4 regions of the Ensifer sp. 22521 genome follow, and region 1 is predicted to be linked to each of the others. Evidence: riboswitches for the same ligand, from Rfam matches in the RefSeq annotation. Region 1 holds a riboswitch; each other region holds the start of a gene.

What was found. A riboswitch is a leader RNA that binds a small molecule or an ion and turns the genes downstream of it on or off. The one in region 1 is predicted to bind cobalamin.
Region 2: linked by a shared signal. The riboswitch ahead of ACTJKE_RS25615 (DUF1636 family protein) and the one ahead of ACTJKE_RS01070 (aromatic ring-hydroxylating oxygenase subunit alpha) in region 1 are both predicted to bind cobalamin.
Region 3: linked by a shared signal. The riboswitch ahead of cobU (bifunctional adenosylcobinamide kinase/adenosylcobinamide-phosphate guanylyltransferase) and the one ahead of ACTJKE_RS01070 (aromatic ring-hydroxylating oxygenase subunit alpha) in region 1 are both predicted to bind cobalamin.
Region 4: linked by a shared signal. The riboswitch ahead of bluB (5,6-dimethylbenzimidazole synthase) and the one ahead of ACTJKE_RS01070 (aromatic ring-hydroxylating oxygenase subunit alpha) in region 1 are both predicted to bind cobalamin.

Annotation. Positions count from the first base shown of each region.
Region 1 covers NZ_JBQENM010000001.1:235,020-242,097, forward strand. Annotated here, with positions in the region: gene ACTJKE_RS01060 (L-threonylcarbamoyladenylate synthase) at 1-29, opposite strand, end outside; gene ACTJKE_RS01065 (DUF6656 family protein) at 109-708, opposite strand; cobalamin riboswitch at 1,022-1,230, shown strand; gene ACTJKE_RS01070 (aromatic ring-hydroxylating oxygenase subunit alpha) at 1,335-2,579, shown strand; gene ACTJKE_RS01075 (hybrid-cluster NAD(P)-dependent oxidoreductase) at 2,581-3,675, shown strand; partial or broken gene ACTJKE_RS01080 (glycoside hydrolase family 25 protein) at 3,821-4,831, opposite strand; gene ACTJKE_RS01085 (BA14K family protein) at 5,239-5,691, shown strand; gene ACTJKE_RS01090 (transporter) at 5,740-6,729, opposite strand; gene ACTJKE_RS01095 (acyl-CoA dehydrogenase) at 6,917-7,078, shown strand, end outside.
Region 2 covers NZ_JBQENM010000019.1:115,812-122,889, reverse strand. Annotated here, with positions in the region: gene ACTJKE_RS25630 (bifunctional aspartate transaminase/aspartate 4-decarboxylase) at 1-334, opposite strand, end outside; gene aspT (aspartate-alanine antiporter) at 394-2,082, opposite strand; gene ACTJKE_RS25620 (DUF1330 domain-containing protein) at 2,603-2,896, opposite strand; cobalamin riboswitch at 3,112-3,327, shown strand; gene ACTJKE_RS25615 (DUF1636 family protein) at 3,433-3,846, shown strand; gene ACTJKE_RS25610 (ABC transporter ATP-binding protein) at 3,923-4,729, shown strand; gene ACTJKE_RS25605 (ABC transporter substrate-binding protein) at 4,726-5,679, shown strand; gene ACTJKE_RS25600 (FecCD family ABC transporter permease) at 5,683-6,750, shown strand; gene ACTJKE_RS25595 (DUF924 family protein) at 6,876-7,078, shown strand, end outside.
Region 3 covers NZ_JBQENM010000019.1:32,711-39,788, forward strand. Annotated here, with positions in the region: gene cobO (cob(I)yrinic acid a,c-diamide adenosyltransferase) at 1-197, opposite strand, end outside; gene cobN (cobaltochelatase subunit CobN) at 350-4,117, opposite strand; gene cobW (cobalamin biosynthesis protein CobW) at 4,219-5,283, opposite strand; gene cobU (bifunctional adenosylcobinamide kinase/adenosylcobinamide-phosphate guanylyltransferase) at 5,287-5,811, opposite strand; cobalamin riboswitch at 6,248-6,396, opposite strand; gene ACTJKE_RS25170 (adenylate/guanylate cyclase domain-containing protein) at 6,640-7,078, shown strand, end outside.
Region 4 covers NZ_JBQENM010000009.1:251,174-258,251, forward strand. Annotated here, with positions in the region: gene ACTJKE_RS16230 (DUF2865 domain-containing protein) at 1-532, shown strand, start outside; gene bluB (5,6-dimethylbenzimidazole synthase) at 650-1,345, opposite strand; cobalamin riboswitch at 1,392-1,603, opposite strand; gene ACTJKE_RS16240 (SDR family oxidoreductase) at 1,745-2,557, opposite strand; gene ACTJKE_RS16245 (phytanoyl-CoA dioxygenase family protein) at 2,647-3,840, opposite strand; gene ACTJKE_RS16250 (LacI family DNA-binding transcriptional regulator) at 3,945-4,964, shown strand; gene ACTJKE_RS16255 (GGDEF domain-containing protein) at 4,939-6,486, opposite strand; gene ACTJKE_RS16260 (ankyrin repeat domain-containing protein) at 6,732-7,078, opposite strand, start outside.

The DNA of each region.
Region 1 (7,078 bases):
TCCCTGCCTGTGTCGATGATCTCTGCCATGCCGTTTCCTTTCCGACGCTTCCTTAACGGACGTGCCGGGAAAACAGAACGATTTTTTTGGGGGCGTTCGGTTGCTGCCTCAGAGACTGCGGATGATGCGGCGCAGCGCGGAGTCCCGGGCACCCAGCATCAGCACGTTCTTGAGAGCAACCTTGGGGTCGTCCGTGCGGAAGAGGAGCCCGTTGTCGCGGACGTTGCGGTTGATGACCATCTGTCCGTCTTCGGCGTTCGGCTCGATCGCGACCGCGAAATACATGCGGGAATAGCCGCTCTGGATACGGTCGAAGAAATGCGTCTCATCACCAAGGTCGCTGAAGAAATTGGCGAAGTAGAACGACCAGGTGATGTCCTTGGAAGGCGTGACCGCCGTCCGCGCCGCCGTCACATGGCAATAGCCGAGATGCGGCTTGCCGACGAGCGTGCGGTGAAAAATCAGCTTGGGAAACTGGATCGAGGCATGAAAGCCGTTGATCCGCTTGTGCGTCGTGTCACCGGCGGTCGCGAGCTTCTTGCCGGTCCTGTCCGCGACTTCTTCGTAGCTCAGATACCGTCGCTCGCTCGGCAGCCATTGCCGGCGGTTGATCCTGCCGGTGCGCAGAAACTCGGTGTGAACGGCCGTCTTCGGCATGACCGCCGGCGGCTTCTCGGCCGCAGCGTCGTAATATCTGAACTTTGCCATGATCGTCAGTGTGCCATCTGCCTGCCGGACATCTTCGTCCGCCGGCAAGCCTAGTGGCTTATGGTTAATGAAGGATTTCCTTTCGTTCGCGGAAGATGCCCCTGCACATTCATGGGAATGTCGCAAACGGGCGAAGCCTTCCTGTGTCTGCGTCATGTCAGTCACAAAAGACGGCATCTGCCAAATTTTTGATCTATCTATATGTTTATAAAGTGAAAAATTCTCGATTCCGTTTCCAGAAGGCGGTTTCGATCGTGTCGTCATTCTGGAATTGAATGTCGCTATCCGGCGCCTGCCGAGGCGCCTTCCGCGCTTACATATCCTTACTCAAGGTGTCGTCTTCCAAAGGGGAAGGCGGAGAATTGGGAAGCCGGTCAAATCCCGGCGCTGCCCCCGCAACGGTGGTGGAGCGAAAGCCTCGGCAAAAGGCCACTGGACGGTTTTCCGTCCGGGAAGGCGCCGGGCTGGTCCTTCGAAGGACGGCTCCTGAGCCCGGAAACCAGCCTTGACAGACATAACCGTAACGGGTTGCGGCGGGCAGCCGGATCGGAGCCTAAGACGCATGGGTGCGCGCCCGTGCGGGTTCCTGTCCTGCCTCTCCGAAACATGGCGCATGAGGACAGGACATGGATACCAAGACCGATATGCTTCGCAAGCTGAAGGGCCGGCGTGACGGCTACAGCCTCGATCGGGCCTTCTACATCGACCCCGACTATTACCGGCAGGACCTGGAAAACATCTGGTATCGGGATTGGCTGTTCATCGGCCACGATTGCGAAATCCCGCGGGCCGGCAACTATTTCACCGTCCAGGTCGGCGACTATCCGGTCGTCATCACCCGCGATCGCCAGGGCACGATCCGCGCGCTCCACAACTCCTGCCGCCACCGCGGCTCCCGCGTCTGCACGCAGCACAAGGGCTCTTCGGCGAAGCTCGTCTGTCCCTATCATCAATGGACCTATGAGCTCGACGGCTCGCTGCTCTTTGCGCGCCAGATGGGCGAGGACTTCGACAAGGCTGCCCACAGCCTGAAGCAGATCCATTGCGAAACGGTCGGCGGCTACATCTTCATCAACCTGTCGGAGACGCCGGCGGATTTCGCCGCCTTCCGCGAGCTGGCATTCCCCTACCTCGCGCCGCACCGGCTGGGAGAGACCAAGGTCGCCTTCGAAAGCACCATCATCGAAAAGGGCAACTGGAAGCTCGTTTGGGAGAACAACCGCGAGTGCTACCACTGCGCCGCCAATCACCCCGAACTCTGCCGGACCTATCCGGAAGCGCCGACCGCGACCGGGGTGCAGGGCGCCAAGGACGATCCGGTGATTGCCGCCCATTGGGCGAAGTGCGAGGCCGAGGGCCTGCCGAGCGAGTTCCGGATGTCGCCGACCGGCCAGTTCCGCGCCGCGCGCATGCCGCTGGTCGATAATGCCGAAAGCTACACCATGTCGGGTGCGCCCGCCGTAAAAAGGGCGCTGTCGGCCGATGTCAGGCAGAAGCAGATCGGCACGCTCCTGATGTTCCACTACCCGACGACCTGGAACCACGTGCTTTCGGATCACGCCATCACCTTCCGCGTGTTGCCGCTGGGGCCGGAACTCACGCAGGTGACAACGAAGTGGCTGGTCCACAAGGACGCGGTCGAAGGTGTCGACTACACGCTCGAGGATCTGACTCATGTCTGGACCGAGACCAACGACCAGGATCGCCAGATCGTCGAGGAAAATGCCTTCGGCATCCGCTCGCCGGCCTATGAGCCCGGTCCGTATTCGCCGGAGCACGAGGGTGGCGTGATGCAGTTCGTCGAATGGTACTGCAAGTTCATGGAGCAGCGCCTGCAGGGCGATGCGGCTCCGCTCTCAAAGGTCGCCTGACATGCAGATGGCGTCCTCCTTCCATCATTTCGACGAACTGCATGTCTGGATCGACCGGCAGCAGATGCTCGAATGCACATCGGCGGTTGTCGAAACCGCCGATGTCATGACCTTCACCTTCCGTGCGGAGAAGCCCGCCTGGTTTCGTTATCTGCCCGGCCAGTTCGTCACCCTCGAATTGCCGGTCGCCGACGAACCGGTCATGCGCACCTACACCCTGTCGTCGACGCCATCGCGACCGCTGTCGATTGCCGTCACGGTGAAGGCGCAGGCCGACAGCGTCGGCACCCGCTGGATGTTCGATCACCTGAAGCCGGGCATGAAGCTCCGGGCTTTTGGACCGCTCGGAGATTTCAGCTTCGTCCGTCATCCCGGCGAAAAGTACCTGTTTATCTCCGCCGGATCCGGCATCACCCCGATGATGTCGATGACGCGCTGGATGGCCGACTGCGTGCCGGAGACCGATGTCACCTTCATCTCCTGCGCGCGCCGGCCGGACGACCTTCTGTTTCGCTCGGAGCTCGAGGTTCTGGCGACACAGATGTCCGGGCTGAACCTCGGCTTCATCGTCGAGGGGCACGAGGCGCGTCACGGCTGGCATGGCCTGCGCGGCCGCATCGACGGTGCCAAGCTACCGTTGCTCGCTCCCGACTTCCAGGAGCGCACGGTGTTCTGCTGCGGTCCGGAACCGTTCATGCGCGGTGTGCGCGAGATGCTGAAGGCAGCCGGCTTCGACATGGCCCGCTATCACGAGGAGAGCTTCCAGCCGGCGGCAGCACCTGCCGCGGAAGAGATCGCCGTGCGCGCCGGTGCCGGCGATGATGGTGAGGTTCAGGCGGCCAAGGTCGCCTTCACCATGAGCGGCAAGGAGGTCGAGGCGAAACCCGGCCAAACGATCCTGCAGACGGCACGCGCCAACGGTGTGAGGATCGGCGCTGCCTGTGAGGGCGGTATCTGCGGCACCTGCCGGGTGATGAAGGTCGCGGGCGAGGTCGAGATGAACCACAATGGCGGTATTCTCGATGACGAGATCGACGAGGGTTACATCCTCGCCTGCTGCTCGCGGCCGCTGGGAGATGTCCAGATCGAAGCCTGAAGGATCAGGGCGTGTTGCAGGGCGCAGGCTTGATTGCAACGCGCCGTAGATTGTCGGCATTGGCAACCGCGCCGATACAACCGCCCTGTGCCGCGTCATCGGCGGCGACCGCCACCTGTAGGGCGCGCTCGTGGCGAGCGAAGTCGATCGAGCCCGTCACCAGCCTGTCGACGCCGCTGCCGGCGCCGCTCGTGGCACCGGCACGGCTGACGAGCAGCGGCTCGCCAAGCGTTGCGGAGGCCCGTGCGACCGCGTGCATGCCCGTCCCCTGCTCGGCTTGAGCAACGAGGGTGAGCGGCAATGGCTTTTCAGGCAGCAAGGCACCCTGCGCCCAAATCGCTTTCAGCGCCAGCGGCGACTTTGCAGCGACATTCACGTCGATATCGTCGAGCGTCCCTGGCACGCGGTAGGGGCAACGCCGTTTGCCGCAATTGATGCCGGACGAGAACTGCCACAACGCATAGCTTTCCCAATTGCCCATCGGGAAGACCTGGCGGATATCCGGCTTGTAGCGCGCGTACCAGAGCGGCAGGCGCGACAGCAGCCGGTGCTTGGCGCGGTGCGCGGCGATATATTTGGCCGTGATGTGGTTGGTATAGAGGATCGGATAACGTCCGGTGCGGGTCTTGACGTGGCCGGCGAAAATCGCGGCATCCTCTAGCGACATGTATTTCTCCGCATCGATGCCCTCGAGATCGAGGACCATCAACTCGTCGTCGCGCGGCTCGGCGTAATCGAGGAAATGGTTCGCCTGGTCGACGGGATTGCCGGGACGGGCGAGATGGTAGGCACCCCACAGCAGCCCGTGTGTGCGGGCGATCATGCGCCGGGTCTGGTAGAGCTCACGGCTGACGGCGTATTTGCGCCACATGGTCTTGCAGTGGTTGAAGGTGTCGCCGTTGTGGTCGCCGGTGCAGGAGAAGCTCTCGGGCAGGCCATCGGAGGCCTTGGCGATGAAGCCGGAGATGCGCTTGTCCGCAAGCATCGTTTCCCAGTCGATGCTGTTCATCTCATAGGCATCGACGATGATGGCGTTGGACTTGGTCTTCCAGGGTTCCAGTTCACCGGCGCGTGCGATCGCCGCCGCGAAAGCCAGACCTAGAAAGGTCGCGAGGCGCAGAATCATCCCTGTGGTGGAGATATACCGCTTTGCCATTCTCTGAGATTGCCGACAGTATCGTTAATGTATCGTAAATCCCAGCCCCCGAGGCGGACTGTGCTGGAGCGGCGCGCGAAAGTATACCGACCTCCGGCTGTATATGAGCAATGCCTTGCATAATATTGGTGTGTCGCGTGATGCCTTCGACGCCGACAGGCGGATGAACGAATGCGCCGAAGCCGTCACTGCTGCCGATCTGCAGCTATTGATCCGCAGCAGCCGCGATGTCTGAAGATGGAACAAAACCGGTGACTTATGCGTTGCTGGCTGGTTTCGGTTTTCCCGGCTGAGGGTCATCCCCGGTTTTGCAGCGAACCGGGTGAAATCACGCAGAGGCTGAAGTTCCCGTGGTCGCCCGATTTTTTGGCACCCTGCGGAGCGTGGATTCGGTTATGGAGGTTTTGATGAAGACTTTGCTGAAGACCGGGAAGAGCCGGTGGTTTTCTGCGATTATTGCCGCGGCAGTTCTGATGACGTCCGCGGCCCCGTCGCAGGCGTTCATGCCGACGCCGCCTCGCGTCGAGCGGCAGAACGAGGCGACGAACGTTCAGTATCGCAGGCCGGGGTATGAACGCCGCGGCAACTATTACTACTACAATGGCTACCGCGGTTATAACTACCGCCGTCCGGGATACCGTTACTATAACGGTTGGTGGTACCCGATGGCCGCCTTCGGCACCGGCGTGATCATCGGCGGGGCAATCGCCCAGCCGCCGCGCTACGAGCGTCCGGCTCCCGTCTACGGCAGCCGCCATGTGCAATGGTGCGCCAACCGGTACCGGTCCTACAGGGCCTATGACAATAGTTATCAGCCCTATGGCGGCCCGCGCCAGCAGTGCTATTCGCCCTATAGCTAAGGGGTGAGCAGGGCCGGGGGCTTTCGCTGCCGGCCTTTTCTCTGACATTCAAAGAATGCCGATCCGCCTGAGGATCCACCAGGCAAAGGCCATGGAAAGTGCGATGAACAGCGCCGCATAGAGCGTGCCGGTGCCGTCGGCGAAGGGGAGCGCCCCGGTGTTCATGCCGAAGAAACCGGTCACGAGCGTCGGCGGCAGCAGGAATGCGGTCATCAGCGACAGGATGTAGAGGTGGCGGTTGGTTTCCGAGGAGATCTTGCTGTCGATTTCTTCGTGCAGCAGTCGTGCCCGTTCCTGCAAAGCGAAGACGTCGCGGTCGACCGCCTCGAGCCGGTCGGAAAGCCGCTCGGCAACGTCGATGAAACCGGGGGGCACCTCGTCTTCATCCGAGGCGGCCGCCCGCCTCAGCAAAGCCAGGATCGTGCGCAGATGCCGATGAAGCCGCACCACGGTGCGGCGGAGCGGCGCAAGGCCTGGCTGCTGGCGATGTCCGGCCGCGCCATAGACATGATCCTCGATGACGTTCAGTTCCTCGGTCAATTCCAGAACCAGCGAGATCAATGTGCGCTGGAACTCGATCACGATCATCTCGAAGAGGTCGATCGGGCGGGCACATTTCGTGCTCTTCTCCACGGCCGCCTTGACGCGGTCGATGCTGCGCAACGGATGCAGACGGGTGGTGATGATGATCCGGTCGCTGACGGCGAAATGCAGCCAGCCGATCGTCTTGGTCACGGCATCGAAGGTGCGCTCGAAGTCGACGAGCGTGCCGTGTACGATATCATCCGAAACCGTAATCGCGGCCTGCGTGTCGTGGCTGGTCAGCGCGGTGACCGCGAGTGGCGGAAGGTTGCCGATCCGCTCGATGAGGGCCGGCGTGCGTGCATCGGAGAGCGCTAGATGAACCCAGACCCATCCTTCGCCTGTCAGCAGGCTGTCGACCGAAGCGTCGGTGGCGATGCGCTGGCAGCGGCTTTCGCCTGGCAGGAAACGATAGGCCCAGACGATGCCGGGTATTTCGGGGGAAATCAGGTTCATCTGAACGCCTTGGCAAAAGCCTTATGCCTTGGCTTCTATGCGCCGTTGATGACAGTTTTGTTACAGTCGAAGCGGCGCGACGTCGTGGCAGAGTGCGGCAATTGACGTTGACGTTTACGTAAAAATCAATAGTGTTCGGCGCAACGAGGATGCGCCCTGCGCGACCTGGCTATCTGGGAGGATCATCATGTACAAGGCACCCGTCGACGAGATCGCGTTTACGCTGAAACACGTGGCAGGCATGGGCGACGCGCTGCAATCGGGTGCGCTCGGCGACCTCGGCGAAGATCTGGTCGATGCCATCCTGTCGGAAGCGGGCCGATTCGCGACGGAGGAGGTGGCGCCCCTC
Region 2 (7,078 bases), on a different contig from region 1:
CGCCTTCGTCTTCCTCGTCCACGGTTTCCGTGCTTTGAAGCTGTTTCTTGATCCACTTCTGGAACCGCGCATGCGCGCCGTCCTGGGGCGGCATGCCGGCGACGCCCGCCTTCGGATCGTAGTAGGCGCGTTTAGCCTCCGTCAGGGCGAACTGGCCGAGCAGGAAGAAGGCTTCGCGGGCGCGCGTTGCCGTCCAGTTCGGGTTGCCGCGGCCGGCATTGAGGAAGGCCTTGGCGGATTTCTGCGAGCTCGTCTTGGCGAGCTTGATCAGTTCGTCCTTGATTTCGAACGGGCTGAGATCGGAAATGCTGTCGTAGAATTTTCTGTCCAACATGATCCACACTCCCTGTGATCTATGAAATTGGAACAATGGTCTCGGTTCGTCGGCGCGCCTCAGGCGAGCATGATGACGATGACGAGGCCGAAGATGGTGAGCAGCGTGTTGCCGATGGCGTAGGGCATGCCGTAGCCAAGCGCCGGCACCTTGCTCTTGGCCGCCTCCTGGATCATGCCGAGCGCTGCGGTCGTGGTCCTGACGCCGGCGCAGGCGCCAAACAGGATCGCCGGGTGGAACTTGAAGACATAGTGGCCGATCAGCACCGAGGCGATCATCGGGATGGAGGTTGCAACGACTCCCCAGATGAACAGCGAAATGCCAACCTCCTGGAGGCCTGCGACGAAGCCCGGTCCGGCGCCGATACCGACCACGGCGATGAAGATGTTGAGGCCGAGCGTGTTCAACAGCCACAGCGCCGGCGACGGGATGCGGCCGAAGGCGGGGTAGGTGGTGCGCAGCCAGCCGAGCACGAGACCGGCAAGCAGGGCGCCGCCTGACGTGGATAGCCCGATCGGAATACCGCCGATCGTTATCGTCAGCGCCCCGATCATCGCGCCGATGAAGAGACCCCAGCCGAGGAAGGCGATGTCGGTGGTTTCGACCGGGCGATCGGCAAAGCCGAGAGCCTTGATCGCCGCTTCGACGTGCCTCCTTGCGCCGCCGATGGTGACGATGTCGCCACGCTCGACGGTCGTGCCGGGAAGGACCGGGATCTCGACCAGCGAGCGCACGATCTTGCGGGCATAAACGCCGCGCGCCCAATCCATCGTGCTGACTTCGGCGAGTGTCTTTCCGGCCAGCGCCTTGCTGGTCACGTAGACGTCGACGATCTCGGCCTCCGCGTTCAAAAGCTCCTTGTCCTCGACCTCCGTCAGCTTGCTGTCCAGGTTTTCGACGAGCAGGGCGCGCCGGCCGGAGAAGGCGACGACGTCGCCCGGCTGCAGCACGGTGTTGCCGTCTGCTTCGATGATCTGATCCCCACGGCGCAGGCGCTCGACGAAGACGCGAATGCCGGGAAGCAGGTTCTTGACCGGCGTTCCGGTTAGCCCGCTTGCTTCGTCGATCCGATAGGCCCGAAGGCCGAAGTCGTGATAGGCGCGGGTGATGCCGGGTTCGCTGCTCTCGGTGCCGCCGCCGAGCTTGGCCTCATACTCCTTGCAGGCCGCCGGAAGATCGATGCCTAGAAGTTTTGGGCCAAGCTGGGCGAGGATGATGGCAGAGCCGATCGTGCCCCAGATGTAGGTGACCGCATAGGCAATCGGAATCTGGTCGGCAAAGGTCTTGGCCTGCTCCGGCGTCAGCCCGAGCGAATTGATCTGGTCGGTCGCAACGCCGATCGCCGCCGAGATCGTCTGCGAGCCGGCATACATGCCGGCGCCGTAGCCAAGCGGAAGCCCAGCGATCAGCGCGCAGAGATAGGGAACGATGAGGCACAGCACCAGGACAGACAGCGCAAACGCGATCTGTTTCGGCCCATCGGTGCTCAAGCCGCGCACGAATTGCGGGCCGACACCGTAGCCGACGGCGAACAGGAAGATCAGGAACAAGGTGGACTTCAGATCACCGGAAACCTGGACGCCCAGCTGCCCGATGAGGACGCCCGCCAGGAGCGTGGCGGTGACGTTTCCGAGATTGAACCCCGCGACCTTGATGGGTCCGATCAGGAAACCGATGCCGAGGGCGAGGAAGACAGCGACCGGAGGATAGGTCCGAAGCGTCTCGACGAAGAAGTCAATTGGATTCACTGCCATCCCCTTTAGAAAGTTGCGTTGCCATCACTTCATTTCGGGACCTGCGCGGCTAAGTTGATTTTATCGGTGGCTTGTGGATGCCCAATCCTAGCTTTGGCAATTGTCGCTTCGGCTGCTGATTTTCTCAACGGCCTTGGGGTTACGTGAGCGTAACGTACGTTAAATTTCCGGCTTTTGCGCGCAGTGGGGGCTGATGAGCGCTGCGCGGCACCGGTCCGAAAGCGTCGGGCCGGGCGGTCGTGCGAAGGCAAGTTCGAGAGGGTGGCGGCGCGCCGGTCCCGATGAAGGTACACGGTCCCACCACGGCGGATTTCGCCGGCTATTCAACTCTGGCGTTGTATTTTTATGTTATCGCATAACGGATGGACATGACGAAACGCCGCATGTCGATGGACCCGGAGCACATGCCCCGCAGTTGCTTCATCCGCGCGCCGCGAAGCTTGAAGTGACGGGGGCGCTCATCCGTTCGTTTCACGAGCAAGGCCGGCAATTGCGGCCAGTCTTGCGCTCCGCTTCAGATGGCGACGCCTTCGAGTGCTATGATCCGTGTCCTGGCACAGCGCTCACGGATCGTCTTCAGGCGCTGATACTCCGGCGATTGGTACCAGGAGAGCAAGGCTTGCATGTCCGGGAACTCGAGGATGACGAGCCGGTGCGGTTCCCAGTCGCCTTCAAGCACCCGGGTTGCGCCACCGCGGCCGAGATAGCGCCCGCCATAGCGGGCCTCCGTCGCCGGCACCTCTCTTTTGTATTCCTCGAAGGTCGCTGCATCGGTGATATCGACATCGGCGATCAAATAGGCAGCCATGGCAGAGCTCCTTTCCCGACAAGCCAAGGAGCAAGGATACGCCGGTCGTCGCCGTCAGGCGAGACTCTCGCCCGCGGCGGCCGGCAGGGTGACTTAGGATCATTACCTTGTTGATTGTTGTTATGTTATTTTATAACAGTCAGTATATGACGAAACGCCGCATGTTGATAGATCCCGGCCGCCCGACCCCATCGGTTGTATCCGCTGCCGATTCATGCGAGGAAGAGCGCGATGGTGCTGCGTCCGCGACAATGCGGAGGCGGCTGAAAAGGGAACACGGAACGGACGACCCTGACGGGACCGAAACCGTGGCTGCCCCCGCAACTGTGAGCGGACAGCGCATTCACACCATGTCACTGGCCAATGGCCGGGAAGACGTGGATGCGCCGCGACCCGCGAGCCAGGAGACCTGCCATCGAACCGATCAACCACAACGGACGGGGTGTTCCGATGGAAAAGAACTGGCTTTCGCGCGACGGTCATCCGTCATCCTACCGCTTCGCCATCTCTTGCCGTCAGTCCGGCGGAGAGAGAAAATGGCTGAGCCGACTTCCCGACAGCATAAGATAACGGTCTGCACCGATTGCCGTTTTACCGGCGGCCCCTGCATGCCGGGCGCCGAGCTGATAAAGCGTCTTAACCGCAGCATTGCCGCGCTCGGCGAGCCGCTCGATCGTGATTTCTCGATTGCCGGCACGGTCTGCATGGCGGCATGTACGCGCCCCTGCACCATCGCCTTCCAGGCGACGGGCAAGGCGACCTATCTCTTTGGCGACATTTCGCCGGAAGAGGACATCGACGATCTCGTCCGCTTTGCCGCCACCTATGTGGAGCGCGGCGACGGCATGACGCGGGCTGCCGAACGGCCGCGCGGGCTGAAGGGCAAGACGCTCGCCCGCATCCCGGCGGCCATGCTCGTCTCCGAAGACGTTGCGGGCCATTTCCAATGAGCGCGACACGCATGCGCTCAAGCGCGTTTGGTGCGTCGGGGATGGACGCGTGGCGCTGCCGGGGTGGGATCAGACCATGACCTGCACCGCAACAGGAGCCGCCCTTCGCGTTAAGGGGCTTTGCTGGGGGCCGCGCCCGGGGCTGACCCTGGTCGACGACATGGACTTCGCGATCGAGGCGGGCAGCCGGCTTGCGATCCTCGGGCCGAACGGGGCCGGCAAGACCTCGCTCTTACGCTGCCTTTACCGGGCGGTGCAGCCGAATGCGGGCCGCATCGAGGTCGACGGCGTCGACCTGTGGTCGATTTCGGCGCGCGAAGCGGCGAAAACGATCGCCGTCGTGCTTCAGGAAATGCCCGGCGATTTTCCCTTCAGCGTGCGCGACGTGGTGATGATGGGCCGCATCCCGCGGCGGGAGGGGCTCAACGGCTGGACGGACACCGACCGCGAGCGGGTGCAGCATGCACTCTCCCATCTCGATCTCGCCCATCTGGCCGGCCGCCAGTTCTCGACGCTCTCGGGCGGCGAGAAACAGCGGGTGCTGATTGCCCGGGCGCTTGCCCAGGAGCCGCGCATCATCATCCTCGATGAGCCGACCAACCATCTCGACATCCGCCACCAGCTCGAAATCCTCGAGCTGTTGCAGACGTTGAAGCTGACGATCGTATCGACGCTGCACGACATCAATCTCGCCGCCGAATTCGCGACTGACGTGGCGATCGTGACGGCGGGGCGGCTCATCGCCTTTGGCACACCCGACGCGGTGCTGAGCCCGCGGGCGCTGTCCTCCGCCTTCGGTGTCACCGCCACCGCCCACAGCACCGCCGTTGCCGGCACCGCCCGTTTCTCCTTTTCACTTCCTCGACAGGGATCCATTTCATGAAGATCAACATTGCCTCCTCTGCCTTCCTGTTTCTCATCGCCACTGCTGTGCCGGCGCTCGCCTATCCGGTTACCGTCAAGAGCTGCAACCGCGAGGTGACCTTCGATGCTGCGCCGAAGCGGGCGATCGCCAACGACGTCAATCTGATCGAGATGATGCTGGCGCTGAAGCTGCAGGACCACATGGTCGGCTACACCGGCGTTTCCGGCTGGAAGACGCTGGATGAAAAGCTGCGCGAAGGTGTGAAGGAACTGCCGGAGCTTGCGGAGAAATATCCGACCAAGGAAGTGCTCCTCAACGCCGACGCCGATTTCTTCTTCGCCGGCTGGAACTACGGCATGAAGGTCGGCGGCGAGGTGACGCCCGAGACCTTGGCGCCGTTCAAGATCGGCGTCTACGAACTGACCGAATCCTGCATCCATGTCATGGCCAGGGAAAAGCCTACGATGGACGACATGTTCGTCGATCTCCTCAACCTCGGCCGCATCTTCGGGGTCGAGGATCGCGCCGAGGCGCTGGTCGACGGCTACCGCCGCCAACTGGCCGCGATCACCGAGGCAAATGCCGGCCGTGAAAAGCCGACGCGCGTCTTCGTCTATGATTCCGGCGAGGAAAAGCCCTTCACATCAGGCCGCTTCGGCATCCCGACGGCGATGATCGAGGCGGCCGGTGGCGCCAACATCATGGACGACGTCGACAAGAGCTGGGTGGAGGTCTCCTGGGAGCCGGTGATCGATCGCAATCCGGAGGTCGTGGTGATCGTCAACTACGGCGAGGTGAAAGCCGAGGACAAGATCGCCTTCATGAAGAACAATCCGGCCTTCGCCACTATCGATGCGGTGAAAAACGACCGCTTCGTGGTGCTCGATTATGTCGAGGCGACGCCGGGGCCGCGCAACATCGACGCCATCGCCCGGCTCGCCAAGGTCTTTCACGGCGAGGGCCTGTAACCGATGCTGGCTGAGGATACGTCGCCTGGTCCCGCTGCCGTTTCGCGGGTTGTTCCCGTTCGGGTGATCCGCGGCGGGGTCGGGGTGTTTGCGGCGTTGCTGCTGCTTCTCCTGACCGTGACCGCGGGCGTGTCGCTCGGCTCGGCGCCGATCCCGGTCACCACCGTCTGGTCGATCGTCGCAAGCAAGCTCGCGCCCGGCAGCGTCGAGGCCTTCTGGTCGGCGGGGCGTGAAAGCATCGTCTGGGACGTGCGCCTGCCGCGGGTCATGCTGGCGGGGCTTGTCGGCGCCGGATTGGCGCTGACGGGTGCGGTGCTGCAATCGGTCACGCGCAATCCGCTTGCCGATCCGCATCTGCTTGGCGTCTCCTCGGGTGGCGCGCTCGGGGCGATTGTCGCACTGCTCCACACCGGAATGATCCTCGGTCTTCTCACGGTGCCGCTCTTTGCCTTTGGCGGCGCGCTGCTGGCAACCGTACTGGTCGCCTTCGTTTCCCGCGCTCTAGGCACCAGTGCCGATCGCCTGGTGCTTGCCGGCGTCGCCGTCGCCTTCGTGCTGACGTCGATCGGCAATCTCATGATCTTCCTGGGGGATCCGCGGGCGACGCACACGGTGATCTTCTGGATGCTCGGAGGCCTTGGCCTGGCGCAATGGCCGCATCTCATCTATCCGGCGCTCGTGCTGTCAGTCTCGCTCGGCTGGCTGGTCGTCCGGTCGCGGGAGATCAACGCGCTTGCCATGGGCGACGAGACGGCGATGACGCTCGGCATTCCCGTGCGCCGCTTCCGTCTGACGCTCTTCGTCGTCACTGCGCTCCTGACCGGGGTCATGGTGGCCTTTTCCGGAGCGATCGGCTTCGTCGGGCTGATGGTGCCGCACTTCGTGCGGCTTTTCGCTGGCAGCGACAATGTGCGGGTCATCCCGCTCTCGGCCTTCTTTGGCGCCTTGACGCTGATCATGGCCGACCTCGTCGCCCGCGTCATCATGGCGCCGGAGGACATGCCGATCGGCGTCGTTACCGGCATTGTCGGCGGCATCGCCTTTGTTGCCATCCTCACGCGGCGCGCGTAAGGCGTGTATCGACATTGGGCATGCATGGAAATGGGCCGGTTCGCGCCTATGTTTTAGCGCATGCATGGCTGCCGATCAGGCCTTGAAAGGGGCAGGACCGGCAGAAGAGCGGTGCGAGGGAGCAAATGACGAACGAAGTTGAAATCTGCACGCCGGATGACGTTTTGAATTTCTGGTTCGGCGAGCTCACCTATGACGACTGGTTCACGATGAGCGGCGAACTGGATAAGGCCTGCATTCGTCGTTTCCAGGCATCGCACCTGGCGCTTGCCCGCGGGGTCAGCGAGATCTGGCGGGCAACGCCGGAGAACCGGCTGGCGGCGATCAT
Region 3 (7,078 bases), on a different contig from region 1:
TGGCGGAAGATCATGCCGAAACCGGCGGTCGACTTGCCCTTGCCCTTGCCGGTGTTGACGATGATCAGGCCCTTCTCGTCGGTCTTCGTCGCCATGATCTTTTCGCGGGCGGCCTTCTTCTTCGCCATCTTCATGGCGTGGCGGGCATCGTCCTTCTCGGCAGGGGCTTCGCCGCTGTTTGTCGTCTCATCGCTCATGATAACTCCCTCAATTCCGGTTGGCGGGATCGATGCAAAACCGCAGCTCTGATCCCGCATCTGTTCCTTTTCCGTATTTCACTGAACGCGAAACGGAACCCAAGTCTTTGCTTCCAGGCAATTCCGGACGGAAAACCGTGCCCGGAGCTGCTCTATTCGTTGCCGGCGCGAAGCCGGGTGGCGGCGCCGCTGATGCCACCAAGTTCAAACCGCGCCGAGTTCGAGCGCGGGGTCCAGAGATTGCGGTCGATCGCTTCCAGCAGCCGCTCGGCAAGCTCGGCAAAGGCGGCGGGGTTTTTGTCGCGCAGAAACTCCGCCACCCGCTCGTCGACGACGAAGGCCTGATAGGCGGCCTCGAAGTGATGGTCGCGCACCGCACCGGTGGTCGCGGCAAAGGCGAACATGTAGTCGACGGTGGCGGCGATCTCGAAGGCGCCCTTGTAGCCGTGGCGCATGACGCCATCGATCCACTTGGGATTGACGACGCGCGCCCGAACGACGCGGCCGATCTCTTCCTCCAGCGAGCGGATGACCGGCTTTTCCGGCCGGGAATGGTCGTTGTGGTAGATCGCCGGCCTGGTGCCACCGAGATGCTCGGCGGCAGCGCTCATGCCGCCTTCGAACTGGTAATAGTCGTCGCTGTCGAGCAGGTCATGCTCGCGGTTGTCCTGGTTCTGCACCACCGCTTCGATGGTGCGCAGCCGCTCCTCGAAGAGATCGCGTTCGGCCTTGCCCTCTTCGCCGGCGCCATAGGCGTAGGCGCCCCAGGTGAGGTACGCCTCGGCGAGATCGGCTCTGCTGTCCCAGCCTTTCTCATCGATCAGCGCCTGCAGGCCTGCGCCATAGGCTCCGGGCTTGGCGCCGAAGATGCGATAGGAGGCGCGACGCGCGGCCTCTTGAGCCTCGACGCCTTCTGCCTCCAGCCGCTGGCTTTCCGCCCGCATGCGCGCGGCGATCATGTTGTCGGCATCGTCCTCCTCCAGCGCGCCGACGGCGCGGATCGCCTTGTCGAAGAGGGCGATCTGGTCCGGGAAGGCATCGCGGAAGAAACCGGAAATACGCAGCGTTACGTCGACGCGCGGCCGGCCGAGCGTGGCAAGCGGCACGATCTCGTAGCCCGTGACCCGGCGTGAAACCATGTCCCAGACGGGCTTGGCGCCGATCAGCGCCAGCGCCTGGGCGATGTCGTCGCCGCCGGTGCGCATGTTCGCCGTGCCCCAGGCGGTGAGGCCAAAGGAGGAAGGCCACTCGCCGTGATCCTGCAGGTAGCGGCGGATCAGCAGTTCGGCGGATTTTTTGCCGAGCTCATAGGCGGCAGGTGTCGGCACGGCGCGGCTGTCGACGGAGTAGAAGTTGCGCCCCGTCGGCAGCACGTCCGGGCGGCCGCGGGTCGGCGCGCCGGAAGGACCGGGGGCGACAAAGCGGCCGTCGAGGCCGGTGAGAAAGCCCGCCATTTCGGCAGCGCCGGAGCCGGAGATCGAGGGCTTGAGACGCGTCTCGATTTCGTCGAGCACGGCTTGCGTGTGGGTCCAGTCCGCTGGGCAAGGCTGCTCACCCGAGACGAGGCTTGCGGCGAGGAGCTCGATGCGTTCGACGGTGTCACCGTTGGTGCGCCAGGGGGCGTCGGAGATATCGGTGAGGATCGATGGTTTTACGCCGGTCCAGACGTCCGACATCACGCAATCGAGCGGGTCGAAGGCGAACCCCGCATCCGCCGCGATCGCCCGCTGCAGGCTCTGGTCCCCGCCTTCACCAAGCCCGCGCGGAACGCGGGCCAGTGCCACGGTCAGATCGGTCAGCAAGCGCCCGTCCGGCGCCACGCCGAAGATGTGCAGGCCGTCGCGGATCTGCATTTCCTTGAGGTCGCAGAGATAGGCGTCGAGCTTTTCCAGCGCCTTGTCGTCGCTGTCGCCCTTGTCGATACCGGCATCGCTGTCGAGGCCGATGTCGCGCACGAGGTCGAGGATCTGGCGGCTCAAGAGCCGCAGCCGTCGCGGGTCGCCGCCGGCAGCGTCGTAATATTCGTCGACCAGCGCCTCGAGGTCCTTGAGCGGCCCGTAGGATTCAGCGCGCGTGAGCGGTGGCGTCAGGTGGTCGATGATGACGGCGCTGGTGCGGCGCTTGGCCTGCGTGCCTTCGCCCGGATCGTTGACGATGAACGGATATACATGCGGCAGCGGCCCGAAGATCGCCTCGGGGTAACACGTCTCAGACAGCGCCAGCGACTTGCCCGGCAGCCATTCGAGATTGCCGTGTTTGCCCATATGCACGATCGCCTGCGCGCCGAACTGATGGCGCAGGAAGGCATAGAAGGCGAGATAGCCATGCGGCGGCACCAGGTCCGGCGAGTGGTAGCTTTCCTTCGGATCGATGTTGTAGCCGCGCGCCGGCTGGATGCCGACGATGACATCGCCGAAGCGGGCGAGCGGCAGCGCGAAGGCGCCGTCGAGGAAGAACGGATCGGCCTCGGGCGCGCCCCAACGGCCGCCAACTTCATCCTGAATCTGTTTCGGAAGCGAATCGAAGAAGGCGTTGTAATCGCTGAGCGAAATTGTTTCTCTAATTTCACGATCACGGCCTGCCGCATTGGTCGGCCCGGCCATCAGGTAACGCATCAGCGCGTCGCCATCCTCCGGGACGTCGCCCACCGCATAGCCTTCTGCCGTCATGGCACGCAGCACTTCGACGGTGCCGGCCGGTGTGTCGAGACCGACGCCATTGCCGAGGCGCCCGTCGCGGTTCGGATAATTGGCCATGACGATGGCGATCCGCCGGTCGGCGGGTTCGGTGCGACGCAACTTCGCCCAGTTGACGGCAAGGCTGGCGGCAAAACGCACCCGATCTTCGAGCGGCTCATGCCCGACAATGTTAGCCTCGACTTTCGCATCGTAGATCGACGCCGCCTTGAACGAGACGGCGCGCGCAAGGATGCGGCCATCGACCTCCGGTAGCGCCACGTTCATCGCCAGATCGCGCGCCATCAGCCCCTGCGGCGATGTCTCCCATTGCTGCCGTGATGAGCCGGAGAAGATCACCTGCAGCACCGGCGCGCCGGTTGATTCCAGCACCGTCGGCTGACGATCGGCGCCGGGCGAAGAAACGGCAAAGCCGGTGGCATTCATCACCACGTCGGGTGGGGCCTCGGAAAAGATCGATTGCAGCGTGCCGACGGAGACCGCATCCTTGAGGCTGGAGACGAAGACCGGCAGTGCCCGAACCCCTTGCACCTTCAGCGCATCGATCAGCGCTTCGACCGGCCGCGTCTCGCCGCTCTGGACGAGGGCGCGGTAGAAGCAGATGGCGATGGTGGGATTTGCGCATGCGGGGGCTCCAGCCCCCACAACACTCAACCAATCCGAAACCCCGATCACGCCCCGCCCCGGCCACCAGATGCCGGCTTTCAGCAAAGGCTTGGCCGGCTGCGGTTTCTCGGCGCCTGAAACCAGCGCCTCGGCATAGTCGAGGAACAGGCCGGCATTGTCGGCGCCGCCCTCGTTGAAATAGGCCCAGAGCCGCTGGCGGTCATCGGCCTCAACCGTAGAAAACGGTTCAAGGCCCGGGTCCGGCTTGTCGTCGCCCGGCAGCACCGCGATCTGGAAACGGTGGGTGACGGCGGCCGCATGCAAGGCTTCGAGCAGATAGCGGAAATAGCTGGCGCCACCGAGCGGCCGGACGACGATCAGCCTCGCATGACGCGCCGTGCGCTCGACATAGGTGTCGACCGACATCGGATGCATCAGGTTCATCAGGCTCGCAATGCGCAGGCTCAGGCCACCGTCACGCCGGCCGTGGGCGGCGGCGATCGAGGAGAGCTCGGTGTCGGCGGCAGACAGGAACAGGATGTCGGCCGGCGTTTGCCCAAGGTCGATCGCCTCGTTGCCGTCGGCGATCGTTCCTTTCTGGGCGAGAAGCAGATGCATGGTCTTGTCCGTTCGGGCAATTCCGAACGGAAACGCGTGAAGCGGCTTCCGTCCGGAATTGCGTTATTTCAATGCGTTAGATCATTTCATTCAATGAACGATCAGACGAGCGCAGCAATCGCAGCGCGAACCGCCGCCTCGTCCATGTCGTGCAGGCCGATGACGACGAGACGCGTGCCGCGCTTTTCGCCGGCCGCCCAGGCGCGATCGTAATACTGGTCGATGCGGGCACCGACCGCCTGGATCAGCAGGCGCATCGGCTTGCCAGGCACATCGGCAAAACCCTTGAGACGCAGCACGTCGTGCTCGGATATCACGCCCTTGAGGCGATCGATGAAGGCGGCCGGATCGGCGATGGCGCCGAGCTCGACGACAAAGCTGTCGAACTCGTCATGGTCGTGCTCCTCGCCCGCCTCATGCTCCATCTCGTGATGCGACTTGCGGTTGGCGATATCGCTTTCGGTGCCGACGCCGAGGCCGAGCAGGATGGCGGCGGCCACCTCGCCGTTCTTCGCCTCGATCATGGTCGGCTTGCGGCTGGTGCGCGAGGAAACCTCGTCGCGTACCGCCTTGAGGCCGGACGCGTCGATCAGATCGGTCTTGTTGAGCACTATGAGGTCGGCAGCGGTCAGCTGATCCTCGAACAGTTCCTCGATCGGGCTTTCATGGTCGAGATTGTCGTCCTCGACGCGCAGCGCATCGACCTTGTCATGGTCGTCGGCAAAGCGGCCGGCGGCAACGGCAGCGCTGTCGACCACGGTGACGACGCCATCGACGGTGACTTCACTGCGGATATCCGGCCAGTTGAAGGCGGCGATCAGCGGCTGCGGCAAAGCCAGGCCCGAGGTCTCGATGATGATATGGTCCGGGCGGTTTTCGCGCTCGAGCAGCTTGGTCATGGTCGGGATGAAATCATCGGCCACGGTGCAGCAGATGCAGCCATTGGTAAGTTCGATGATGTCGTCCTCGGTGCAGGCCTCCGCACCGCAGCCCTTCAAGACGTCGCCGTCGACGCCGAGATCGCCGAACTCGTTGATGATCAGCGCGATGCGCTTGCCGTCGGCGTTCTGCAACAGATTGCGGATCATCGTCGTCTTGCCGGCGCCGAGGAAGCCGGTGATGACAGTCGCCGGGATCTTGCCGTGGCTGGTTCTCGCAGTGGTCATTATTCAACCCTTCATTTTCAGCGGCAAACCGGCCGCGACAAAGTAAACTTCAGCGGATTTCTCCGCAACGATCTGGTGAAGCCGGCCGGCATGGTCGCGAAACTCGCGCGCCATGCGGTTCTCGGGCACAATGCCGAGGCCGACCTCGTTGGAAACGAAAACGAGGCGCGCCTGCGCCTGCGGCAGGTAGGCGGCGAGCGCTGCGAACTCCGCCTCGATGTCGCGCTCCTCGAGCATGAGATTGGTGACCCACAGCGTCAGGCAGTCGATCAGCACGACGTGATCGGGATTATCGATGCGACTGAGGATGCCGACGAGATCGACCGGCTCCTCATGCGTCGTCCAGCCTTCGCCGCGGCGCATCTTGTGATGGTCGATGCGCGCGCGCATTTCGTCGTCCCAGGCGCGGCCGGTGGCGACATAATGTTTGGCGAGACCGGACGCTTCGACGAGCTTCTCGGAAAAGCTGGACTTGCCGGAACGGGCGCCGCCGAGGACCAGAACGGGTCCGGCGCTGGGATTGCTCATCGCGACCGCGCCAAGGTCAGCGGCAGATGGCAACAGCCGTTCGACGCGCCGGCGGCGCGTTCGGGAAAGTATCTGAGAGCCAAAACAACCTCCGTGATGGCGTTGGAGACGACACGTCTCCTCGGGCGGAATGCCCATGTCGGGTGGCAGGTCTCCTGGCTCACGGCGTCACGAGGCCCCACATCGCCTCGCTCAGAATGGACGAGGTTCCGATGTCAGGACCCGAGCGGCCCGCCTCACCTTCCCGGCGCTTTCCGGTGCCACAGCGAACCTTTGCGCGTCGTCTCCGACGCGCGGCGCTGTGGGCGGCTTCGTGAAAGGCGGACGATTCGTAGAAGAAGAGGCGTCCAACCCGGCTGATCACGATGCCACGCCAGTGGCTTTTCCGGCTCGATTCCGCACTGCCTCGATTGCCCCATGCAACCGGCTGGCAGCTCTGAATTTGAGCCCGATGGCGAACCCTGACCGTTCTACAGTCGCGGGGTCGGCTGCGATAAGGATGCCCGATTTGGGTCCATCCGTCACATTCCCAATTATTCCCCCCGATCGCCACGACAAGGGGGAACCATCCAACATCCGATGATTAGGAAGCGGGCGCCGCAAAGTCAATCGACGCTTGCGACACCTCCCCGGCCGACTTGCGTCGCGCGACGATTTGTCGAGCGCGAAGCCGCACCGGACATGAGGCGAATGGCAGATCGCGAACGAACATATTTTAGCAATGACGGATGTTGCGTTAAACTGCAGCGCCGCGCGTCCTATGGACGTGCAAAGGTCGCTGAACCATCCCGCAACCGACCCGAGGGGCTTCGTTTATCCGGTAGGCACATGGAACGCAGGCTCGCCGCCGTGATGATTGCCGACGTTTGCGGCTATGGGCTGCTTACCCAGGCCGACGAGGAGGGTACCTGCGCCCGCTTTCAGGCCGACCTGCACGAACTATTCGAACAAAGCATCGAGACGCATCGCGGCCGGCTGATCAAGACCATGGGCGACGGCCTGCTGGTCGAGTTCCACAGCGTCGTCGAGGCAGTCCGATGTGCGGTCGAGGTGCAGCGCGCCAAATCTGATAGTCGCGGCGTGGACGCGGGGCGGCTGCAATTCCGCATCGGCATCAATCTTGGCGACGTGATCGTCGAGGGCGACGACATCCACGGCGATGGTGTCATCATCGCCGAGCGCCTGCAGAGCCTGGCCGAACCGGGCGGCATCGTCATCTCCGGCACCGCCTACGACCAGGTCGAGAAGCACCTCGATGTCGGTTTCG
Region 4 (7,078 bases), on a different contig from region 1:
CTATTACCGCGGAACGTTGCGGACCATGTGCGTGCGCACCTGCGACGGCGCCTTCTTCCCGATCTCCTCGGATGCGACGCCGGCCGACTTCCCGCGTGACGAACAGGCCTGCCGGGCGCGCTGCCCTGGCGCCGAAACGGAACTCTACTTCCACGATATCAACACGGAAGAGAGCGAACAGATGGTCTCGACCGTGACCGGGCTACCCTATACCGAAATGCCCAATGCGTTTGCCTATCGCACCCGCGGCATCAGCAAGCCTGGCATGTGCGGCTGCCAGATACCGCAGACTGCCGCAACCTCGCCGAAGACGACCGGCACCAAGATCGGCGACGATCAGTCGTCCATCGTCGTGATCGAAACCAAGAAACCGGCGGACACCACGACCGCCAAGGCGCCGGCCGAGGAGCGGCCCTACGACCCGTCCAAGAGCAAGGTGCGCGTCGTCGGCCCGACCTTCCTGCCGCAGGAAGAAACCTCGATCGACCTGAAGCACCCGAAGGGACCGGCCTATCAACCGGTCCAGAACTGATCCTGGCGCCGCCTTAAAGCGCGTCGCGATCTTTTAGATTCGCTCATTGCACTTTAAGTTTTTGATACTTCGCACGTCGTTATCGCAAAACCGCTGCGCACTTTTGCGAGACGGGTTTTAGGAACTCTCGCCGCAGTTCCCCCAGCCTTCCTCAAACACCAGCTCTTCCAGCGGCAGGCGTTGCCGCCATCCCTTCACCGCCAGTTCGGGCTGCTGGTAAAGGCGATCGACATAACCGAGGCAGAGCCAGGCGACGATCTCGATATGATCGGGAATGCCGAGGATCGCCTTGATCTCGGCCTCGTGAAAGATGCTGACCCAGCCGACGCCAACTCCTTCGGCGCGGGCCGCAAGCCACAGGTTTTGCACGGCGCAAACCGTCGAATAGACATCCATCTGCGGATTGTGCGTGCGGCCGAGAACGACGGCGCCGCCGCGCGTGCGGTCACAGGTGACGCAAATGCTGAGCGGTGCCTTGCGAATGCCTTCGAGTTTCAGCGAGCGGTATTTGGTCTGCTGCTCTACCTCGAACATCAGCGCCGCCTCATCATTGGCGCGACGAAACGCCTGCCAGACGCGCTCGCGCGTTTCTGCCCCCCGCACCAGTACGAAATTCCAGGGCTGCATGAAGCCAACCGACGGTGCACTGTGCGCCGCCGTAAGCAGGCGTTTCACCAGATCGTCGGGAAGAGGCTCTGCCAAGAATTCGTCGCGCACGTCGCGGCGTGTTTCGATAGCGCGGTAGACAGCCTCCCGCTCATCCAGCGAGAAGGCACCGGCAGCCGCAAGGCCGCCCTTCGGTTCAGTCAGCATCGTTCGATCCCCAACAATGCGAAAACCTCCCGCCGTCCGCGCGGGGTTCGGTCTATCTCGCCAGGCCGGTCTTCTGACTTCGGTTCAACCGGTCGCCTCACCTTCCCAGATCGATTTAAGATCCAGTGGCAAAACCTTGAATCAATTCAAGGCACTTGTAGAGGCGACTGTCCCCGTCACAGCGTTGGGCACGTTCCGGAATGACACCGGATTCCCGATTCTCCCGCTTGCGCGGGCACCTGACGGCGTCATAAGGGCACAGCCACTAGCGAAAGACAAGCGCCCGTCAGAGCGGGATGAGGAAAAGTGCACGCAGTTTTCCGCCCGCATTCCGCTCTAACTTCTAAGGACCGATCACGTTTATGATTTTGGATCGATCCGACCCAAAATCATCGTGATCTAGAGCGGCGCCACCGGATGGGGCGAACCGTCATAGCCGCCCCAGACCGATTGGTCGAAGCAGATCACCGATCCGGTCATCAGCCCGGATTCCGCCGAAGACAGGTAGGCGCAGGCTCGCGCCACCTCGGCCGGATCGACGAGCCTGCCGAAGGGTTGGCTGGCGGCCGCCTTTTCGAGCCAATCCGCGGCAGCGCCGTGAAATTCGCGCTGGATGCGGTCCTCGCCTTCGGAAGCCATCCAGCCGATATTCAGGCCGTTGACGCGGATGCGGTTGCGCAGAAGCGCATAGGCAGTGTTCTTGGTCAGCGTCTCCAGAGCGCCTTTCGACGAGCAATAGGCCGCAATGAAGGGCTGCCCGGCCATTGCCGACATCGAGCCGATATTGACGATGGTGCCTTCCGTTCGCTCGCGCCGCATCACCTTCACCGTCTCCTGCATCAGGAAGAACGGCGCCCGCACATTGATGGCGAACATCCGGTCGAAGAGTTCCGGTGTCGTGTCCAGGATCGTGCCGCGATCGGTGATGGCGGCGGCATTGACCAGCGCATCGACCCGACCGAATTCCGCATCGCAGGCGGCAACGACCTTGCGCGCGTCGTCCACCTTTTCAAGATCGGCCTCGACATAGACCACTTTCGCGGCGCTGGCCTTGCCGATTTGCTCGGCCTTCGCCCGCCCCTTGGCGGCATTGCGCCCACAAATGACGATGCCCGCCGCACCGCGTTCGGCGAATAGGCCGGCGATCGTTGCGCCCAGCCCTTGCGTGCCGCCGGTGACGATGGCGACCTTGCCTTGCATCTGTCCGTTCATCGAGTTCCTCCCTCGCAAATGATGATGTGAAACAGCTACGGCTCCCGAGCGAAATGCGCCGGGAGCCTGTCAATTGTGAGACTGACCCGTCAACTCAGCTTGCGCTTCGCCTGCGCGTCGAGTGAGGCCCGAAAATCCTGCTCGCTTGCTCCCGCGGCAAGCGCCTCGCGCATCAACTGCGCCTGGGTCTTTGGCGCCAGCCCGCCAAGCGGCGGATCGCGGTCGAGATTGGTTGGGAAGGAATAGCCCTCGGCGCAGGACGCGATGGCATTGGCCGCTTCTGCATTGGTCAGTTTGCCCCCGCCAAGCAAAACCTTCAACGCCGGATAGAGCGTCGCGCTCATCGTCAGTCGATCGACCGTTTCCATTGTCCGGCCAAAGGCCGAGGACACCTGCAGCAGGTTCGCCACGCGGCGGATGTCGGTGGAGCGGTTGTTGCCGGCCGCGTGGAAGAGCGCCGGATTGAAGAAGACGACATCGCCCTTTTCGAGCGGGAGCTGGACATGGTGCTCGTCGAAATAGGCCCGGAACTCGGGCCGATTGAGCGCCAGATAACCCGGCACATAGGTCTGGCTATAGGGCAGGAACAGGGTCGGCCCGCTTTCAAGCGGCATGTCGCAGTGGGCGACCGCGCCCTGCAGCGTCAGCACCGGCGAGAGCTTGTGGACATGCGCTGGATAGCGCTCGATCACCGCGGCGGTCTGGAAGCCGAGATGGTAGTCCCGGTGCGCCGATTGTGCCGCGCCGCCCGGATTGACGCGGTTCACCTGCGCCGTCATCTGGTAATTCGGCCCAAGCCAGGCTTCGCTGACAAGCGCAATGATGGCATTGCCGTAGTAGGCGGCAAAATTCGCCGGCGCCTTCAGGCAGTGCTTTTCCAGCGAGTTCCAGATGCGATCATTGGCGCCAGGCTTGGCGAAGTGGTCGCCGCCGCCGCTGTTGCTGCGATGCTGCTCCTCGATGATCTCGTCGAAGACGGTGCTCGCGACATCCACCGCGGCGGTATCGGCAAAGGCGCGCTTGAACACCGCCACACCCGGGCCGGTCGCCAGCGCCTCACAGATTTCGGCAAGCACCGCCCGCCGCGTTTCTGCATCGCCGCAGGCGGCAATCAGCTCGTCGCTGTTGTAGATCAACACGTTCTGGTCGCAGCTCGAAGCATAGGGATAGTCGGCCAGGCTGGTCCGGCGCTCGACCTCCGCCCGGAACGCCTCGATATCGCAGGCCGCTTCGGTGAGCCAGATGCGCTCGATGCGCTGCCTCGCCCTGTTGTCGGTCTTCATCGCGTTTCCTCCTCCGGAACATCTTGATGGGCACGACTATAGGCGGCGGCAAAACATGATATAGAGCAGGAATCCATCAAAAATCCATCAGGAGAGCAGCGGCGGTGGCCCATCCCTTTCTGGTCAAGGACATCGCCTTTCAGGCCGGTCTCAGCACCGCGACGGTCGATCGCGTACTCAACGAGCGCCCGGGTGTCCGCCGCCAGACCGTCGCCAGGGTTCGCGCAGCCATCGAGGAACTGGAGAAGCAGCAGGCGGGACTCGACATTCAAGGCCGCAAGTTCGCGATCGATATCGTCATGGAGGCGCCGGAGCGCTTTACCGATGCGGTACGACGGGCCTTTGAAAGCGAAGCCATGACACTGGCGCCGACGAGCTTTCGCTGCCGTTTTCACTTCGCCGAGACCATGCGGCCGCAGGACATCGTGCAACTGCTCGGCCGCATCCGCCTGCGCGGAACCGACGGGCTGGTATTGAAGGCGCCGGATGTGCCCGAGATCGTTGGCGCCGTCGCACGCTTCGAGACAGGCGGCATTCCCGTCGTGACGCTGGTGACCGACCTTCCCAACTCCCAGCGCACCGCCTATGCGGGCGCCGACAACCGGGCGGCCGGAGAAACGGCTGCCTATCTGATTGGCGAACGCTTTGCAGGTGCCGCGGCCACGGTCCTCGTGACGCTATCCAGCGGCCGCTTCCGCGGCGAGGAAGAGCGGGAGATCGGCTTTCGCCGAGTGCTGCGTCAGCACTATCCGACAATCAGGATCGTCGAGATCAGCGAGGGGCATGGTCGCGATAGCGAAACCGGCGCGCTGGCGGACGCAGCGCTCGCCGCCAACCCCGACATCAATGCCGCCTATTCGATCGGCGGCGGCAACCGCTCGGTGCTGGCAGCCTTCGATCGCCTCAACCGCAACTGCGCGCTCTACATCGCCCATGATCTCGACGATGACAATCTGGCGCTGCTGCGCGCGCGGCGCATTCATTTCGTCCTGCATCACGACCTGAAGACCGACGCGCGCACGGCCTTCCGCACCATCATGCTTTACGGCCGCGTGCCGTCCGCCGCAGTCGGCCCTCAGCTTTCGGCCGTGGTGGTCATCACGCCCTATAACGTACCGGAGTAGAAAAATCGCCCAGGCCGCTTGGCCCGGCGGTTGGCTGCTCGCCGGTGGTTTCACCCGGCAGCACCGTATCGTCAGCGGTCTCGACGCGGTTGCGGCCACGTCGCTTGGCAAGATAGAGCGCCTCATCTGCCGCCAGCAGCAAGGCACGCGCGGTCAAACCATGGCGCGGCGCGAAGGCGATGCCGGCGCTGCCGCCGACGACCAGCAGCTGGCCGTTGAACCCAACCGGTGTCTGCGCATCGGCGACAAGACCGGCCGCAAGCCCACGGGCTTCGGCCTCGCTGCAATCGCCGAGGATGATTGCGAACTCGTCGCCGCCGAGCCGTGCCACAGTACCGTTGGGTCCGGCGCGGTTCCGGAAACGCTCGGCCATGGCGACCAGAACAGCGTCGCCTGCCGCATGACCATAGCGGTCGTTGACCGCCTTGAACGCGTCGAGGTCGGCATAGACGAGCGTGAACGGGTGCGTCTTTGCCTTCAACAGCGCCGCTGCCAGCATGTCGTCGAAACCGCTGCGATTGAGCAGCCCCGTCAGCCGATCGTGCTTGGCGAGATGCCGGTTGAGCGCCTCGCTCTGCTGCAAGGCGGCAAAGAGCGTCGAGAAGCGGAAGGCAACGAACGCCATCAGTAGCGCTGCGACGATTGCCATCACGATGACGCTCGGTAGCAACTCGGCGCGCACGAACCCGCCAGGAGATTGCGGCATCCAAGCCGCCACCAGACAGGAGGCGTCGGAACAGCGGCCGACCGATGTGTAAACGCTGCCCTCCGGCCGCTCGGTCAATGGCACGAAAGCAAGCCCCCGGACGCCCAAACGCGCCGCGATCTCTCGCGTCATCTTGGCCGTCACCGGTCGCACCGAAACCATGAGCACCGGTGCCCGGCGCTCCGCTGGAACGACCAGCGTTTCCGGGATGACCGCCTGCACCACCGCGACGCTCATGCGCCCGTCGATCTCACGCAAGTCCATGGCGTGGATCCCGGGTACGGACGGCATCAGCGATTGCGGGTCGGGCGTCACGACATCCAGCACGTAGGAGCCGTGGTTGTTTCTGAGCACATTATCGTAACGGCGTTTGGCCTCGTCGAGCAGGTCATCGACCTCTTCGAGCGGGACACGGGCCGTCTCGCTCGGCACGGCAACACCGTCCTTCAACACAGTCGACGTGCTGTGATCCACGTCCGTCATGATCAGCCAGGAGAAGCCGTAGTCTTCCCACAGCCAGCCCGACAGCTCGTCCGCAACGAATGCGTCGCTGACGTGCCCCTTGGCCAGTTCTTCGTAGGTCTTGTCCCAGAAGGAAAGCTGCGCCTGAAACTGAACGACGGCATCCATCTGGTGGCGCAGTTCGGTTGCCACCAGCCGGCGCTCCGCCGAAAGGCCGAAGCGATCCGCCTCGGCGACGGACCGATCCAGAACGAAAATGAGGCTCGCGATGATCAGAACCGCGACCAGCGTGCAGGCGGCATGGATCGCCCAAACCGTTCTGCTCCGCTTCGCCAGCCGCAAAGTCTTGTCCATGATGCGACCGCCCCCTCGTCCGGCCGGCTGTCGCGCGCATTCTCGCGCCTCTCCAAGCGCGATACGCAGCCACGGCGGCCAACTTGGGCAGCACCGTAGCGATCAAAATCAAAGTTTGGCTTAAATAAGCTGGTGTTGAAATACTTAACGATTTCAACCGGCTGAATCCGCCAGCAATCAGCAGTCGCAGGCGGATAATAGGGAGCGCAAACCAATGTCAGCGCTCCCCGTTTGGACAGAGCGTTCTACTTCGGAGCAGCTGCCGGCCGCAGCAATGCGATGATCACCTCATTGCCCTTGTCACGCGCCAGATCGCGTATCGAGGGACCTGCGACGCCGTCACGGATGCCGGCATTTGCGCCTCGATCGAGAAGCAGCCGCACAACGGCCGCCTGCCCGTTGACCACGGCGAAGGCCAGTGGCGTCATCCAGTCCTGTTGCGGTTCCGGACGGCCGCGCGCCCGGAACGTTCCGAACGGCGTTTCGAGCAACTCCGGCTGCCGATCGAGGATTTCGGCAACCCGTTCGACCACGCCAAAGGATGCGGCCGCAAAGATATCGAGCGGCTGCTCCTTAAGGAATCGCACCATCT